2 regions of the Plantactinospora sp. BB1 genome follow, and region 2 is predicted to be linked to the other one. Evidence: riboswitches for the same ligand, from Rfam matches in the RefSeq annotation. Region 2 holds a riboswitch; the other holds the start of a gene.

Region 1 (4,653 bases), 490 kb from region 2:
ACCGACTCGTATCCGGGACCCGCCTCGGCGGGCCGGGCCGACACCGTCGGGCTGACAGACTCAGGCATGCTGGGTTCCCCTTCCAGCCGTCGGTAGCGCGGTCTCGCCGGCCAGCGCCACCGGGTCCTCCTCGTCGGGTTCCGGGCCGCCGGCCCGGCCGTCGCGCAGTCGCCGGTCGACCCAGTTGACGAGGTGGGTCAGCGGCACGGTGATGACCAGGTAGAAGAGCCCGGCGAGCAGCAGCGCGGACTCGTTGCCGGTGTTCGCCGCGTAGTCCTGGCCGATCCGGAACAGTTCCCGCTGGCTGGCCACCAGGCCGAGGAAGTAGACCAGGCTGGAGTCCTTGATCAGCGCGATGAGCTGGTTGACCCAGGCCGGCAGCACCCGGCGTACGCCCTGCGGGATGATCACCAGGCGCATGGCGGCGCCGTGCGACAGTCCCAGCGCCCGGGTCGCCTCCAGTTGGCTGGCCTCCACGCTCTGGATGCCGGACCGGAAGATCTCCCCGATGTACGCCGCCGCGATCAGCGACAGCGCCAGGATGCCCAGCGGATAGGGGTTCGGTCCCCACCAGGCGAGCCCGAGCGGTGCCAGCCCGACCCCGATCAGCAGGATGGTCACGGCGGCCGGCAGTCCCCGGAACACGTCGGTGTAGATCCGGGCCGGCCAGCGCAGCCAGCGGCTCCGGGACAGCCCGGCCATCGCCAGCAGCATGCCGAGCAGCGTCCCCACGATGGCGGAGAGCAGCGCCAGCAGCAGTGTGTTGGGCAGCCCGACCGTGAGCATCTCGGGCAGCGCCTCGCGCATCGACTCCCAGTCGAAGAACGTCTCCCAGAGCGTCGCCAGGGTCTCCATCGCCTCACCTGTCTCGGATCCACCAGTCGTCGGCCGGCCGCCCCGGGCGGCCGGCCGACGACTGTCTGATGTGCTGGCCGGGTCAGCTCGCCGGGGTGGCGGCCGGGCTCGTCGGACCGGCCTTGACCGGCGGGTACGTCACCGTGCCGCTGCCCGGCTTGAAGCTCTCCGGTACCGGCCGACCGGGGTAGTACTGCTCCTGGAGGCGGGTCCAGGTGCCGTCCTCGATCACCTGGTCGAGTGCGGAGTTCAGCGCCTCGCGCAGCGGGTCGGCGCCCTTGGCCACCGCGAACGCGGTCGGTGCCGAGCTGAGCTGCTTCTCGGCCAGTACGATCTTGCCGCCGCTCTCCTGTGCGGACTTCTCGCCGATCTCGGCGGGCGCGATCCAGGCGTCGGCGGTCTTCGACCTGAGCTGGTTGATCGCGCCGTTGTAGTCGGGTACCCGGACCGGGTCCAGGCCCTCCTTGGTGGCGTAGTCGTCCTGCACGGTGCCCTGCACCACGACCACCCGCTTCCCCTTCAGCTCGGCGAAGCTCCTGATCGGCGAGCCGGCCGGTACGTCGAGTCCGAAGTAGCCGAAGTCGTACCCGTTGGTGAAGTCGACGGTCTTGCGCCGCGCCTCGGTGATGGTGATCGACGACGAGCCGGCGTCGAACTTGTGGTTGTTGACCTGGGCGAGCAGCGCGGAGAACTCGGTGCCGACGAACTCGACCTTGAGCCCGAGCTTGCCCGCGACGGCGGTCATCAGGTCGTTGTCGAAGCCGGTGAACTTCCCGTCGGAGAGGAAGACGTTCGGCGGCGCGTCGGTCAGGGTGCCGACCCGCAGGGTCCCGGGTTGCAGCAGGTCGTACGGGTTGTCGGCGGTGTCGCCCGACGACGAGCCGCCGCAGGCGGCGACCGCGCCGAGCAGCGCGACGGCGGCGACCCCGGAGAGGAGGCGGGTGGCGAGAGGGTTGATGCGCATTGTGCTGAAACTCCATGAAATATCCGGCGACGGCGTGCCGGAGAACCACCCGAACCGGTCAGGTCACGGGCGGTACGCCGACGGCGTCGCTCAGGGGGTGCTGACGAGATGGTCGGAATGCCGCCGACCGGCGGTCGCGGTCAGGCCGAGGCCCGACAGAGCATGGTGCTCGTCCGGCAGAGGTCGACGTGTCGACGCCACCGGTGCCAGACGACATGCAGCCGGCTCGCCCGCCCGGCTCGGATGCTGCGCACTGCTGAACCTCCATCGGTCCTGGCGGTAGCACCCGCACCCACGGTGGGGGGTTGCTGCGACGTCGACGAGCCAGGTCTCTCGGTCGCTCTGGATGGCCGGAGGTCAGCCTACTAAACCCGGGTACCGACATTCCAACTGGTCAGGGCCGGGATGGCTGTGTCGCTCGCCACCCGCCGCCCCGGGGCGTCCGGCCGGTGCGGGGCCTCAGCCCGCCTCGGCGACGTCCATCGCCCGGTAGATCCGCTGTTCCGAGATCGGGTACGGCGTACCGAGCGCCTGGGCGAAGACGTTCACCCGGAGTTCCTCGATCATCCAGCGGATCTGCCGTACCGCGTCGGAACCCCGGCGGGCGGGTGGCAGCGCGTCGACCATCTCCCGGTACTCTTGCTGCACCTGCTCGATCCGGGCCTGCTGGTCGCGGTCCCGCTGCGGGTTCTGCGGCAGCCGGTCGAGGCGACGCTCGATCGCGGTCAGATAGCGGGGCAGGTCGGCGAGGCGGGCGTACCCGGTCTCGGTGACGAAGCCGCGGTGCACCAGTCCGGAGAGCTGGGCCCGGATGTCGGCCAGCGCCGCCACCATGGTCAGGTCGTTGGTCCGGGCCAGCCGCTGCTCGACCGCGTAGGCGGCGGCGAGCACCCGGCGTACCCGGTCGACGACCTCGACGGTGGTGTCGACCAGATCCGCCCGGACCCGGTCGCGCAGCGCGGCGAACCCCTCGGCGTCCCAGGCCGGCCCGCCGGCGTCGGCGATCAACTTGTCCACCGCCGCGTCGGCGGCGTCGTCGAGCAGCTCCTGCACGTTGCGGTGCGGGTTGCGGCTCAGCGCCAGCTTCGCCTCGTTGGAGAGCCGGCCGGAGACGAACTTCTGCGGCGAGCCGAGGGTCAGCCGGAGCAGTCGCCGGGTACCGGCCCACATCTGGCGACCCTGCTCGGCCTCGGTCTCGAAGACCCGTACCCCGACGCTGTCGCCCTCGTCGACCAGGGCCGGGTAGGCGGTCACCAGGTAGCCGGCCCGGTCCTGCTCGATCGAGCGCGGCAGCGTGCCGATGCTCCACTCCCGCAGCCCGGACCGTTCGACGTCCGGGGCGGCGGCGGCCACCATCCGGCGTACCTGGGTGGTGAGCTGCCGTTGCAGCGCCGGCAGGTCCTTGCCCTCGGCGACGGTCTGCCGCTCCTCGCCGACCACCCGGAAGGTGGGGCGCAGGTGTGCCGGCAGCTTCGCCAGGTCCCAGGCGTCCCGGGGCACGGTCACCCCGGTCATCCGGCGCAGCTCCCGGGTCAGCGCGTCGAGCAGCGGCTCCCGGCCGGGTGTGATCGAGGCCAGCACCGCCCGGGCGTAGTCCGGCACCGGGACGAAATTCCGGCGTACCGCCTTCGGCAGCGACCGGATCAGCGCCACCACGAGTTCCTCGCGCAGCCCCGGTACCTGCCAGTCGAAGCTCTCCGCGTCGACCTGGTTGAGCATCGGCAGCGGGATGTCCACCGTCACCCCGTCGGTCTCGGTCCCCGGCTCGAACCGGTACGTCAGCGGCAGCGCCACCCCGTCCGAGTGCCACTCGTCGGGGTAGTCGGCCGCGTCGACCCCGCCCCGTCCCTCGTTGACCAGCATCTGCCGGTCGAAGGTGAGCAGGTCGGGCCGGTCCCGGCGGGTCTTCTTCCACCAGGCGTCGAAGTGCCGGCCGGAGACCACCTCGGCGGGGATCCGCTGCTCGTAGAAGGCGTACAGCGTCTCGTCGGCGACCAGGATGTCCCGGCGCCGGGCCCGGTGCTCCAGCTCCTCCACCTCGTCGAGCAGCGCGCGGTTGTCGTGGAAGAACCGGTGGTGGGTCTGCCAGTCACCCTCCACCAGCGCGTGCCGGATGAACAGTTCCCGGCTCAGCGCCGGGTCGATCCGACCGAAGTTGACCTTCCGGCCGCTGACCAGCGGGATGCCGTAGAGGGTGACCTTCTCGAAGGCCATCACCGCGGCCTGCTTCTTTTCCCAGTGCGGCTCGCTGTAGCTGCGCTTCACCAGGTGCTGGGCGAGCGCCTCGACCCACTCCGGCTCGATCCGGGCGGCGACCCGGCCCCAGAGCCGGGACGTCTCGACCAGCTCGGCGGCCATCACCCAGCGCGGCGGCTTGCGGAACAGCGCCGAGCCGGGGAAGAGGGCGAACCTGGCGCCCCGGGCACCCAGGTATTCGTTCTTCTGCGTCTCCTTCAGCCCGACGTGCGAGAGCAGCCCGGCCAGCAGCGACTGGTGGATCCGGTCGGTGTCGAGGTTCTCCGGGGTCGCGTCGCCGGCCGGTGCCGTCGGCGTACCCGTGGCGGGGGCGTCGGTGCCGGAGTCGCCGCCGCGCCGGCCACGGCCCGGACGGGCGTCGGACGCCGCGCCGCCGGTGCTGCGGAGCACCTGGCGGAGTTGGGAGTGGATGTCCTGCCACTCCCGGACCCGCAGGTAGTTGAGGTATTCGGCCTTGCACATCCGGCGGAAACCGCTGGACGAGAGCGCCCGCTGCTGCTCCTGGAGATATCGCCAGAGGTTGAGCAGGGCGGAGAAGTCCGACTCCTTGTCGGTGAACCGGGCGTGCGCCTGGTCGG
Region 2 (4,653 bases):
CTGGAGACCGCCCGGGGGTACGGCGCCTTCCTGCGGAAGTCACTGCCGCCGTTCTGGTACACCACCCGGCCGGAGGTCGCCCGGGGCGCTCTGGAGCGGCTCGGCAAGTCCTGAGCCCTGGAGCGGCTCGGCAAGTCCTGAGCCCTGGAGCGGCTCGGCAAGTCCTGAGCCGCTCCGGTGCCGGAAGCGCTGCCTACGGTGCCTTCGCGGCGACCACCACCGCGTCCGGGGGTACCGCGGGCGGCCGGCGGTGCGCGAGTCGCCGGACGGCGGTGTTCAGCACCGCGATCAGCGGTACCGAGACCAGCGCGCCGACGATGCCGGCCAGCACCACCCCGGCGGCGATCCCGACGATCACCGCGAGCGGGTGGATCGCCACCGCCCGACCCATGATCAGCGGTTGCAGGATGTGTCCCTCGACCTGCTGCACCCCGATCACCACGCCGAGGATGATCAGCGCGGTCACCCAGCCGCTGTCGACCAGCGCGACCAGCACCGCCACCGCGCCGGAGAGGGTGGCGCCGACGATCGGGATGAACGCGCCGAGGAAGACCAGCGCGGCCAGCGGGAACGCGAACGGGATGTCGAAGATCACCAGGAAGATGCCGATCCCGACCGCGTCGATGAACGCGACCAGTACGGTCGCCCGGACGTACGCGACCAGCGTCGCCCAGGAGGCCCGGCCGGCGTCGTCGACCCGCCACCGGGCGGCGACCGGGAGCAGCCGGACGAGGAAGCGCCAGATCTTCTCGCCGTCCCGGAGGAAGAAGAAGGTGGCAAAGAGCACCAGCAGCGTACCGGTGAGCAGCTCGGCGACGGTCGCGGCGGTGGAGACCGCCCCGCTGGTCAACGACTGGGTGTTCTCGTTGATCCACTGCTCGCCCTGCTCGATGTACGAGTTGAGCTGGTTGTCCGACAGGTGCAGCGGCCCGGTCTTGAACCACTCCTGGATCTGCCGGATACCGCTGGTGGCGTTGCGGCTCAGGTCCGGTACGCCCTGGATGAACTCGTTGACCACCAGGGTGAGCGTGCCGACCACCGCGGCCAGCCCGGCGACCAGCACCACGGCGGTGGCCAGGGAGCGGGGGAACCGGGCCCGGAGCAGCAGCCCGACCAGCGGGGCCAGCAGGGCGGAGAGCAGCAGGGCGATCGCCAACGGGATGATCACGATCCGCACCGCGCCGACCAGCCGCAGCAGCGCCCAGGCGACCAGGCCGATGACGATCAGCCGCCACGACCAGGCGGCGGCGATCCGCAACCCGTGCGGCACGTCCGCGTCGTCCCGGCTCGACGTCGACGGGTGCAGTTCCCTGGCCGGTTCGTCCACGACCGGCGGCGAGACCGGCGCGACGTCGGCGGGCGTGGCGCCCGGACGACCCTCCGCCGGATCGGCGTGCCCGCCGGACGGGCCCGACGACCGTCCGAACGCGTACGCGCGACGGATCCTTGCTCGTAGCTGCTCGAAACGGCGCAAGCGCACCTCCCACGGCGGAATCGGCCTTCCTACGGTAGCCGCACCCGGACCTGCCGGCTCGGAACGGCCGGCCGGGGGTGACGCCGCCGACCTGCCCGGGGTGGCACGCGGTACCGTTCCGGTCGTGACCGCCGAGGAAACCAACGACAACGGCCTGCCCATCCGCCTGCTGCACGACCGGGTGCTGGTGCGGGCGGACGGCGGCGAGGGCGAGCGGCGCTCGACCGCCGGCATCGTCATCCCGGCGACCGCCTCGATGGGCCGGCGGCTGGCCTGGGCGACCGCGGTGGGTGTCGGTCCGAACGTCCGCTCCATCGTCTCCGGCGACCGGGTGCTCTTCGACCCCGACGACCGGTCCGAGGTCGAGTTGCACGGCCGGGAGTACGTGCTGCTGCGCGAGCGCGACGTGCACGCCGTCGCCGCCCAGCGGGTGGAGACCGACTCCACCGGCCTCTACCTGTGACGCCCCCGGCCGCCCGCCAGCACTGACACCCGCCCGGCCGCCCGCCCCGCCCGGCACCCCTGCCGGGCCGGCCGGGTCAGCGCCGGTACGGCCCCGGCCAGGGCCCGGCCGGCCCGGAGCCGGGTGCGGGCGGTCCGCCGTACGGGCCGGGTGCACCGGGGTACGGGCCGGGTGCACCGGGGTACGGGGCCGGCGGTCCGCCGTACGGGCCGTACCCGGGTGCGGCGTAGACCGGAGCCGGCGGGGGCGGCGGTGCCACCAGGACCACCGGGATCGGCACCACCGGTTCGGCCGGGGCCGGCAGGGACCGGCGGGAGCCGTCCGGGAACGACAGGTGGTAGCGGGAGCCGTCCCAGATCCCGGCCGGTGCCTGCGGATCGCGGCCGACGAAGACCCTGCGGGCGGCCTGGATCGCGTCGAGCAGCCGGCGTTCCTCGTCGAGCCTGCGGGCGAGCTGCGCCGGCCGGTGCTCCAGCCCGCGCACCAGCCCGTCCCGGAGCAGGGCGAGCCGGGTCGCGGAGATCTGGAGCGCCCGCATCGCCTTGGCGCCCTCCTCACCGGCGATCCGGCGGGCCCAGCGGCGGGCCGCGTGCCGCCGGCCGAGGGTGCCGAGCGCGGCCAGTTCGGGTGGGGTGAGCCAACCCGTCGACACGTAGTCGGGGAGCCGCCGCTGGGTGAGCCGCCCCTCCCAGCTCCGGACCCATACGGCGAGGCCGACCACGCCCAGGAAGATCGGCACCATCAGCCCGAGGTAGCTGTAGAGCAGGATCAGCGGCTCAGCGAAGAGCTGGGTGAGGGTCGCGGCCAGGTTCCAGGCGCCGTGCAGGATCATCGCCAGCAGCAGGCCGGCGAGCGGGGCGAGGATCCGGATCGGTCGGCTGCCCGACCGGACGGCGATGCCGAGCCCGATGCCGGTCATCGAGGTGAAGAGCGGGTGGGCGAAGCCGCTGATCAGGACCCGCAGGATGAAGATCCCGAAGACGTTCTGCGCGCCGGTGGCCGGGCCGTACTGGTCGACGCCCTCGGCGTAGCCGTGCAGGCCGAAGTAGAGGATGTTCTCGACCATGGCGAAGCCGACCGCCGACAGGCCACAGTAGACGATGCCGTCGGTGATGCCGGACCACTTGCGGCGCTGGTAGAGCAGGAGCAGGAGCGGGCCGAGCGCCTTGGTCAGCTCCTCGATGAAGGGCGCGACCAGCACGCCGACCAGCGGTAGCGGGAGCTGGAGCGTGTCGGCCGCGAAGGTGTTGGTCCGGAGCGCGGCGAAGGTGGAGACCGCGGCACCCCAGCCGAGGCAGAAGGCCAGATACTTGACCGGCTCCGGGTCGTACCGGTCGAGCCAGAGGAAGCAGGCGACCAGCACCGGCACCGGCAGCGCCGCCGCGGCCAGCCCGATCAGCGGCGGCGTGACCCCGGCCGGCGACACCAGCTCCCAGGCCATCAGCACCGCGCAGACGACGATCAGCGCGATCGCCCCGATCATCGTCAGCAGCCGGGCCCGGCTCCGCCGCTCGGGCGCCGCCACCTGCGGCAGGCTGCCCGCGGAGGGCGGGAACTGCCCCGACGGGGCGGGCGGCCACGGCGGGGTCGGCGACGGCGGCTGGGGCGCCGCCGCACCGGGCGGGGTGTCGGCCATGTGATCAGCGTAGTTCCTCCGGACAGCCCGGCCGGAGCACAACCGGGCCGGTTATGCTCTCTGGCAGGTCACGAGCGCCAGCGTCAAGCCCCGGCTTGCTGGCCGGCAACCCTCGTCGAGGTTCGCGGTGGGGTGCCCCGGGTGATGACCGGGCTCGGTGCACGCCGCACCGGGCAAGCGCGGACCCCGTTCCCACCCGCTCCGGGGTCCCTGGCCACCGGAGGTATCCCCGATGAGCAGCACCGTCGTTTCCGCGCCCGCCCGGCCGACCGGCGTGGCCGCGCCGGCAACGCCGACCCCGGCAACCCTGACCCCGGCAACCCTGGCCCCGGCGGCGCCGCTCGCGGTGCTCGGGGTGCCGGGACAGGTCAACCTCGACTACGCCGCCACCGCACCGTGCGCGCGGGCCGCCGCCGACGCCGTGGCCGAGCTGCTGCCCTGGTACGGCAGCGTGCACCGGGGCGCCGGAGCGCTCTCCCGGCGCAGCACGCTGGCGTACGAGCGGGCCCGGCAGCAGGTCGGCGACTTCCTCGGGGTACGCGCGAACGACCACGTCGTCTTCACCCGCAACACCACCGACGCGCTCAACCTGCTGGCCCGGGCCCTGCCGCCCGGCACCCGGGTGGTGACCTTCGCCGCCGAGCACCACGCCAACCTGCTGCCCTGGCCCGCCGGTACGGTCCGGTTGCCGGTGCCGGGCTCGGCCGGCGACGCCGTGCGGGCGGTCGACGCGGCACTGCGGGAACTGCGCCGGGGCAGCGGCGGCGGGGCACCGATCCTGGTCGCGGTGACCGGGGCCAGCAACGTCACCGGCGAGTGCTGGCCGGTCGCCGACCTGGCCCGGGTCGCCCACCGGCACGGCGCCCGGATCGCGCTGGACGCCGCCCAGCTCGCCCCGCACGCCGAACTGGACATCGCCGCCCTGACCGTCGACTACGTGGCCGTTTCCGGACACAAGCTGTACGCGCCGTTCGGGATCGGCGTACTGGCCGGACGGGCGGACTGGCTCGACGCCGCCCCGCCGTACCTGGCCGGTGGCGGTGCGACCCTCGGCGTCGGGGCGGCCACCCATGACGTGCG

The links. A riboswitch is a leader RNA that binds a small molecule or an ion and turns the genes downstream of it on or off. The one in region 2 is predicted to bind S-adenosylmethionine.
Region 1: another riboswitch for S-adenosylmethionine. It lies ahead of C6W10_RS06075 (ABC transporter substrate-binding protein); the one in region 2 lies ahead of C6W10_RS08200 (aminotransferase class V-fold PLP-dependent enzyme).

Annotation. Positions count from the first base shown of each region.
Region 1 covers NZ_CP028159.1:1,441,571-1,446,223, reverse strand. Annotated here, with positions in the region: gene C6W10_RS06085 (amino acid ABC transporter ATP-binding protein) at 1-68, opposite strand, end outside; gene C6W10_RS06080 (amino acid ABC transporter permease) at 61-855, opposite strand; gene C6W10_RS06075 (ABC transporter substrate-binding protein) at 938-1,819, opposite strand; SAM riboswitch class I at 2,081-2,172, opposite strand; gene hrpA (ATP-dependent RNA helicase HrpA) at 2,279-4,653, opposite strand, start outside.
Region 2 covers NZ_CP028159.1:1,934,992-1,939,644, reverse strand. Annotated here, with positions in the region: gene C6W10_RS08220 (ATP-dependent DNA helicase) at 1-114, shown strand, start outside; gene C6W10_RS08215 (AI-2E family transporter) at 194-1,495, opposite strand; gene C6W10_RS08210 (co-chaperone GroES) at 1,599-1,937, shown strand; gene C6W10_RS08205 (PrsW family intramembrane metalloprotease) at 2,014-3,573, opposite strand; SAM riboswitch class IV at 3,640-3,759, shown strand; gene C6W10_RS08200 (aminotransferase class V-fold PLP-dependent enzyme) at 3,806-4,653, shown strand, end outside.